One region of the Lysobacter sp. HDW10 genome, then DNA from elsewhere that is predicted to be linked to it. Evidence: predicted binding sites of a transcription regulator. Region 1 holds the regulator's gene; the other holds the start of a gene.

Evidence for each region. The regulator sigma-54, encoded in region 1, starts transcription at its own class of promoters, with help from an activator protein. The targets are predictions, from matches to a motif close to TGGCACGNGCNTTGC.
Region 2: a site for sigma-54 is predicted at 1,726-1,740, ahead of glnA (type I glutamate--ammonia ligase). Genes of this name have one in related genera too.

What each region holds. Positions count from the first base shown of each region.
Region 1 is NZ_CP049864.1:188,601-192,814, reverse strand. Features, by position in the region: gene hprK (HPr(Ser) kinase/phosphatase) at 1-318, opposite strand, end outside; gene G7069_RS00945 (PTS sugar transporter subunit IIA) at 315-761, opposite strand; gene raiA (ribosome-associated translation inhibitor RaiA) at 833-1,159, opposite strand; gene G7069_RS00935 (RNA polymerase factor sigma-54) at 1,260-2,720, opposite strand; gene lptB (LPS export ABC transporter ATP-binding protein) at 2,760-3,479, opposite strand; gene lptA (lipopolysaccharide transport periplasmic protein LptA) at 3,483-3,968, opposite strand; gene lptC (LPS export ABC transporter periplasmic protein LptC) at 3,955-4,214, opposite strand, start outside.
Region 2 is NZ_CP049864.1:654,309-658,522, forward strand. Features, by position in the region: gene G7069_RS03295 (DUF4442 domain-containing protein) at 1-223, opposite strand, end outside; gene glnA (type I glutamate--ammonia ligase) at 283-1,692, opposite strand; gene G7069_RS03305 (GNAT family N-acetyltransferase) at 1,859-2,368, opposite strand; gene G7069_RS03310 (multidrug efflux RND transporter permease subunit) at 2,365-4,214, opposite strand, start outside.

The DNA of each region.
Region 1 (4,214 bases):
CGCTTCAATCAAGTCTTCGGGACAGTCTTGATTCTTGCTAATACAAATGCCGAGCGGTCGTGCCTCGAAAATACGTTGAATGATGCGCCAGCGTTCGCGCGACTCCAAAGTGTCGAGCCACTGCAATTCTTCCGCCCCCAGAATCTGCACTTTGTTCGGATAAATAATATTGAGATAGCCGCAATGCGAGGGACGTCGTGCATTGGTGTTGATCGCTTCAACGGATCGCGTGCTGCCGTCCTTGCCGGCCACCCAGCGCCAATCGAGCCGTTCAAGCAAACCATCAAACAGATCTTGCGCAGACGCCCCGGGAATCATTCGACGAATCCTTGAGAAGAAGTGAGGGCTGCGTACAAAAGTCCCTTGGTATTCGCCGCGCGCAAGGCATCACGAAAACCATCGCGCGCGAATTTCTCGGCGACTTTGGCCAGCAATTGCAAATGCCCTTGTTGTCCGGTCTTCGGCACTAAGACCGCCAAGACCAAATCCACAGGCTCACCTGAGAAATCGACAGGGTTGACCAGCTTGATAAAGCAGGCGCGTCGCGTTTCCAAGTTGTCCAGACGGCCATGCGGCACAGCGACGCCCTGACCGAGGGCCGTACTGCCCATCGCTTCGCGCGTGCGCAGTGCCTCAAAAACGGCTTCGTAATCCAGACCAGGGGAAGCTAGCAGAAACGCAGCTTCGCGCAGAATGGTTTCACGGTCTTCGGCCTCAGACAGCAGAATGACGCGGTCGAAGTCCAGTAAAGGTGAAGTCATGCACGCTCTCCAAGGCTCGCATGGTGTCGAGCCTTGAAGGATACCAACTTGACCCTAAACGGGTCGAACGATCAGGCGATCGTGTCAGTCCTGGACAAACTGCCGCCGCGGTGATGGTCCACCATCTTTTCTTTGTGTTTCATCAAAATGCGGTCGAGCTTGTCGACCAAAACGTCAATCGCGGCATACATGGTCGGTGCCGTGGCATCCGCGTGTAATACCTTCCCAGCAACCGTGACATGGCCTTCAGCACAGTGATTCGGCCGTTCGATGGAAAGTTGGGTGCGCACATCCAGCGGATGGTCGAAGTGCCTAGCGAGGCGTTCCATTTTTTCCGTGGTGTAGCTACGGAGTGCATCGGTAACTTCGATTTGGTGACCATGGACATCAATACGCATTGTCTTTCCTCCTGTGGTTATGACCGCTTGCAACCCCAGAATGCGCCAAATCAATTGAAAAGTGAATAAAGAAAACGTGAGCGTTTCTTCAATTTACCGTTTACGCCAAGCGCATCCGATCGGAAGACGCAGGTAAACCGATGGCTTCGCGATATTTGGCCACGGTTCGGCGTGCAACGGGCACACCGGTGTCGTTCAGATGTTTCGTCAAAGCCGCGTCCGACAAGGGTTTGCGCGGGTTTTCCTTATCAATGAGCTCGCGAATCATCGTTTGAATGGCAGCGCTGGACGTTTCTCCCGCGTCCGACTCGATGCCGGATGCAAAGAAGCTGCGCATGGCGATGGTGCCACGCGGCGTCCGGATGTATTTGCGCGCGATGGCGCGAGACACGGTGGATTCATGCAAATCGAGCTTTTGCGCGATGGCGCGCAGGGTGAGGGGGCGCAAGGCCATCTCGCCGAACTCCAGAAAGGCGGACTGTTCGCGCGCCAAACAGCGGGTGACGCTCAATAAGGTTTCGCCGCGCGCTTCGATGCCACGCAGAATCCAGCGTGCCTCTTGCAGGTGCTCACGCATGTAGCCGGCATCTTCGCGCGATGCTTGGGCCATCATTCGGACATAGGCTTGGTGAATACCCACCCGCGGTACCGAATGCCCCGTGAGTGCCGATCGCCAAACGCCTTGCTCGCGCCAGATAACGGCATCCGGGACGACATAGGTGTCTGCTTCAAGCGGCGTAATCGCGCTGCCGGGTTTGGGGTCCAAGGTTCTGAGCAATTCCAACACCGCTTGCGCGGTGGTCTCATCGCAGGCCAAGGTTTTTGCGATGCCTGCCAATCCGATTTTGGGCAGCCGTTCCAGGCAGTTGTTACACAAGGTGCGTGCGTGCGCGATGAGGGTCGCGTCGCCATCAAGCAAATCAAGCTGTCGTGACAAACATTCAGACAAAGACCGAGCACCGGAGCCGACCGGGTCGAACACTTGAATTTGCTGCAACACCGACTCAATTTCGGCATCGTCGACCGCGTACTGACCTTCAAGCACATCACGAATGCCGTCGAACGATTCGCGTAAATAGCCGTCGTCATCAATACCGTCGATCAGTGCCTCGCCGATGGCTTGTGCACGCAGAGACAACTGGCTCATGCGCAATTGCCACATCAAATGTTCATGCAAGGTTTCTTGCGCAGCAATGCGTTCGCCACGTTGGCTGTCGTCGTCATCGTCATCATCGGTTTGACCACTGCCGGAGCCGCCGCTGTGTTCCCACGCAATATCTTTATTGCTTGCCCAATCGGAAATGGAATCGAGCGGTTGGTCGGGGGATTCTACCGGCACATCGGAGGTGGTTTGAATGGTTTCACCGACGGCTGCGTTTTGATCGGCATCCGGCAGGGATTCGGATTCTTCGATCCAATCCAACAGCGGGTTTTCTTCCAAAACGCGCGCAATTTCCGCATCGAGTTCGAGCGCTGACATTTGCAACAGATGCAAGGACTGACGCAGCTGGGGCGTGAGCGCCAGTTGTTGCGATTGTTTCGCTTGCAGTTGTTGCTTCAAAGAACCTCCGGTACGTATGACGGACCGGTTGGCACAGTGCTACAGCTTGAAGCCTTCGCCGAGATAGACACGGCGTACATCAGCATCAGCCAGCAATTCGTCAGGTGTTCCCTGCGCCAAGACGGCCCCCTCGTTGAGAATATACGCTCTTTCGCAGATACCCAAGGTTTCACGGACGTTGTGATCGGTGATCAGCACGCCGATGCCACGGTCTTTCAAGTGACGCACGATGCGTTGAATTTCGGTGACCGAGATAGGGTCAACGCCGGCGAAAGGCTCATCTAGCAACATTAGGCGCGGTTTTGCGGCGAGGGCGCGCGCGATTTCTACGCGGCGGCGTTCACCGCCCGAGAGACTTGCACCCATTTGTTCTGCAACGTGCGTGACCTGCAGTTCTTCCAGCAATGATTCAAGCTCACGCGCGCGTTCAACGTTATTGAGATCTTTGCGCAACTCAAGCACGAGCTTGATGTTGTCGCGTACCGAGAGCTTGCGAAAAACGGACGGCTCTTGCGGGAGGTAGCCCACGCCCAACGTAGCGCGCGTGTACATCGCTTTGGAGGTGATGTCTTCGCCATCCAACACAATGCGACCGGCATCGGCTTGTACCAAGCCAACGATCATGTAGAAACATGTGGTTTTGCCGGCACCGTTCGGGCCAAGCAGACCCACCACTTCTCCGGGATTTAATGTCAAGCCAAAGTTTTTGACGACTTCGCGCGACTTGTATTGCTTGCGTAAACCTTCTGCAACCAGCATCGATCAACCCTTGGGCATGATGACCATTTTGACGCGGGTGCCATCGCCCCCACTGTTCACTTGGCCAGTCTTCGTGTTGTAGACGATGCGTGCACCAGACATGGAGCCGCGCGGTTGTGTCACGGTCACATTGCCCGTCAAGGTAATGACTTCGTTGATGAAATCGTAGTCGGCATTGGCTGACTTGCTGGACATCGGCGTGCCGTCATCCAATTCTTGATTCACGGTCACGCCGCCTGACAACTGGCCACGCTGAGGGCGGCCATCGGCTTGCGTGATGACGGCGCGGCCCGCGTTTACCTTGAGCGTGCCTTGCGTGATGATCACGTTGCCCGACAGGGTGCAGACCATTTTTGCGCCCAGGGTGCATTCCTGGGTCGAGGCTTCGATATTCATCGGCGCCTTGCGATCACTGGAACGCGCCTGTGCGGCGCCGGCAAAGCAGGCGGCCATCGCGAGGGCACTCAACACGTGCTTACTGAGAGACATTGGGGTCATATTGGGCTCGGACTTCCGATTTCAGAGTGACGCGATCTTGGTCCATTTGGGCCTCGAATCCTCGACCGCGAAGTATAACGCCGGGCTGGGTTACCGCGACCTCGACATCACTCACGGCACGGTTTTGCTGCGGGAAAACATTCATTTTCTCGCTGCGCATCACGGCTTTGGATTGACCATCGGGTGAATACAGGCGAACCGCACCACGCATACGTACTTCTTCTGCCTTGTCGGATA
Region 2 (4,214 bases), 470 kb from region 1:
TGGAGAGTTCTGCCGCCATGCTTTGCGCTGCAAAGTACGTGGATTTGAACGGGTTCGTGCTGCGCCAGCCATGCGGCACGGTGACCGTGCACTGCTGCGCATCGAGCCGCGTGATACGCAGGCCAGCAAAAAAGGCCAAGGGCATTTTGTAACTGAAAAAGAGGCCGACTTTCCAGCGGCTTGTCATGCGTGCGCGAAACACGCTCGGGTCTTTTTTCTTCATCAAACAAGCATAACGAAAGACCCCCGCAGTGCGCGGGGGTCTGTCCATTCGAAACAGGATCAGATCGTGTAGTACATCTGATACTCGAGCGGGTGCGTCGCAGCGCGAAACGCTGTGACTTCCTTGTGCTTCATACCGATATAGGCATCGATGAAATCGTCGGTAAACACACCGCCGGCTTTGAGGAAGTCGCGATCTTTATCCAGCGCTTCCAAGGCTTGGTCGAGTGAATGACACACGGTCGGAATGTTCTTTTCTTCTTCCGGGGGCAAGTCGTACAAATCTTTGTCACTCGGGCTACCCGGATCGATTTGGTTCTTGATGCCGTCGAGACCCGCCATCATCAAGGCGGCAAAGATGAGGTAGCCGGAGTTCATCGGATCCGGGAAACGAATTTCGATGCGACGTGCTTTCGGATTCGCGACGTGCGGAATACGACAGGAAGCGGAGCGGTTCGAAGCCGAGTAGGCCAACATGACCGGTGCTTCATAGCCCGGCACCAAACGCTTGTACGAGTTGGTGGTGCTGTTGGTGAATGCATTGATGGCGCGCGCGTGTTTGAAGATGCCGCCGATGTACCACAAGGCCATTTGTGACAGACCGCCGTAGCCGTCACCCGAGAACAAGTTTTGACCGCCTTTGGCCAAAGACATATGCACGTGCATGCCGCTGCCGTTGTCGCCGACGATGGGCTTCGGCATGAAGGTCACGGTCTTGCCTTCGCGATGTGCGACTTGCTTGATGATGTATTTCATCGTCAACAAATCGTCTGACTTCTTCACCAAGGTATCGAAGCGCGTGCCGATTTCGCATTGGCCGGCGTTTGCGACTTCGTGGTGATGCACTTCGACTTCGATGCCGGCATCGGTCAAGGTTTTGCACATTTCAGCGCGGATGTCGTGCAAAGAATCGAGCGGTGCGACCGGGAAATAGCCGCCCTTCACCATCGGACGGTAGCCGTGGTTGCGACCGTCGTAGTCGCGGCCTGAGTTCCAATGCGCTTCTTCGGAATCCACTTGGAAGAAGGTGTGACCCATCTCGTTGGCGAATCGTACGGAATCGAAAATGAAGAATTCCGGCTCCGGGCCGAAGAACGCTTGGTCTGCGATGCCGCTTGCCTTCAAGTAGGCTTCCGCACGACGCGCGACACCGCGCGGATCGCGCGAGTAGGCCTGCATGGTTGCGGGGTCAAGAATGTCGCAGGTCAAAATCAACGTCGGGTGCATCGTGAACGGGTCGATCACCGCGGTCGATGCGTCCGGCAACAAGACCATGTCGGAATTTTGGATGCCGCGCCAACCGGTGATCGAGCTGCCGTCAAACATGCGGCCGTCTTCGAACAGGCTTTCGTCGATGATGTTGGCTGGGAAGGTGACGTGGTGCTGCACGCCACGCATGTCCGCGAAACGCAGATCAACGAATTCGATGGCGTGGTCTTTGACGAGTTTCAGGACATTTTCGATGGACATGGTCGGCTCTGGCGGAAGGATGCTTTGTTTAAAGCAATCCGCGTGCCAACTATTCTTCAAGCCTAAGTCATTGATTCAATGATCAATTACGCGATTGCGCCGGCAAGATTGCACCATCTAGGACTGACATTGCACTTAGTTGGTGCAAATCTAGCGCGCTTTGGTTTCAGCCGACGGATGCCTTTGGCGCCGCGTATCGCATCGCGACATCGCAGCGTTCGTAGCGCGTGCCAAAGCGTTTGCCGATCTCTGCGTCGTGGGTGAATCCCAGCTTTTCATACAAATGAATCGCCGCCGCACACTTTCGGTTGGTGAGCAGGTACAGCGGGTCGGCACCCAGCTCCAACGCACGGGCAATGACGTGCGACAGCAAGAACTCACCCGCTTTGAGACCACGCACCGACGCACGCACGCCCATCTTGGTGAGCTCGATGCTGTGTTCGCCGGTCCGCTGCAGTGCACATGCGCCGACGATGCCCATGCCGTCCATCTCTGCAAAGAGGATGTCGCCGCCCGCATCGATGATGCGGGCGCGCGGATTTTCCAAAACATCCCGATCGGTGTCTTCGAGCTTGAACATCGACGTGATCCATTCCGCATTGATGTCATGGAAGTCCTGGGCCAAATCGTCCGAGAACTGTCGCAACTTCAATCCTGAAGGGATTACGTCTGTCATGGTGACGGCACCTTTTGCGTTGCCGGTTTTGCGATCTCGTCTTCGAGTCGATCACCCAGCATCCAACGCACGGCGACGTAGAACACAGGAATGAACAACAGGCCGAGCACGGTCGCAAACACCATGCCGCCAATCACGCCGGTACCGATCGCGTGACGCGCGTTCGCGCCGGCACCTGAAGAAATGGCAAGCGGGAAGACACCTGCGATAAACGCGAGCGAGGTCATCAAGATTGGCCGCAAGCGAAGTCGCGCGGCTTCCAAAACGGCCGCACCCAAGGGCTTGCCGTCTTGGCGCGCGAAGATCGCGAACTCGACAATCAAGATGGCGTTCTTCGCCGCCAAGCCCATCACCGTGATCAAGCCGATCTTGAAGTAGATGTCGTTTGGCAAGCCGCGCAACATCGAGAAAATGACCGCACCCATAATGCCGATCGGCACAACAAGCAGCACGGCAATCGGCACAGACCAGCTTTCATACAACGCGGCCAAGCACAGGAAGACCACGACGATCGACAGCACCATCAACATCGTCGTTTGATTGCCCGACAGAATTTCTTGATAGCTCTGACCTGCCCAGTCGTAACCGAAGCCTTGCGGCAGATCTTTCTCGACGATGCGTTCCATGGAGTCCATGGCATCGCCTGAGCTATAGCCTGCGGCCTGTTGGCCCACCACTTCGATCGCCGCAAAGCCGTTGTAACGCTGCAATGCGGGTGGCGCAATTTGCCACTTCGAAGACACCACATTGGTGAGCGGAATCATTTCCGACACGCCGGAGGCATCTTGCGTCTTGGACGGCGAATAGAAGTGCGACAAGGATTCCGCACCCGTGCGATACGCGCCTTCCGCCTGCATGGTGACGCGCTTCACGCGGCCGCCTTGCACGAAGTCATTGACGTACACCGGCGCCAACATCAATTGGATTGCCGAATAGATATCGCCCACCGACAGTCCCATTGCTTGCGCTTGAACGCGATCCACATTGAGCTTCAACTGCGGCGCATCTGCCAACAAGTTGGGACGCACGGCCATCAAGGATTTGTCCTGACTCGCTTTGCCCATCAACGTGCCGAGTGCTTGGCCGAGGGCCTCGCGTCCGGCGCCGCTTCGATCTTGCAAGTACATATCGAAACCACCGAACTGGCCCAGACCACTGACCGTCGGCAAATTCATCACGAAGACTTGCGCATCGCGAATACCAAACATGGCGCCATTGGCCTTGGCAATAAATTCAGTGGCCGTGGCATCGCGCTCACTCCAATCTTTGAGCTTGATGAAGCCCATGCCGACGTTTTCGCCTTGACCCATGAAGCTGAAACCCGATACCTGCATGAGGCTTTCAAGCTCAGGCATCTTTTCCAGATTCTTACGGACTTCATCGAACACAGCGTCAGTACGACGCAAGGTGGCACCCGCGGGTAACTGCACCATGACCATGGCATAGCCTTGATCTTCTTCCGGCAAGAAGCTGCCTTTCATCTTGGTGAAGAGGAAGCCGCCGACGATCGCCAAAGCCAGGAACACCACCATCCAACGCGGTGTGTGGCGAATCGCACTGCCAATGTGACCGACATAAGTGGTTTGCACTTTGTCGTAGACCTTGTTGAAGCCGCGGAAAATCGGATTGCGGCTTTCGTGGTGCGCAGTGGGTTTCAACAAGCTGGCACACAAAGCAGGCGTGAAGCCCAATGCCAAGAACGCCGAGAAGAACATGGCGATGGCAATCGTGAGCGCGAATTGCTTGTACACCGCACCCGCACTACCCGTTTGCAGCGCGCTGGGAATAAACACTGCAGCGAGCACCAAGGTGATTGCAATCACAGCGCCGGTGATTTGTTCCATCG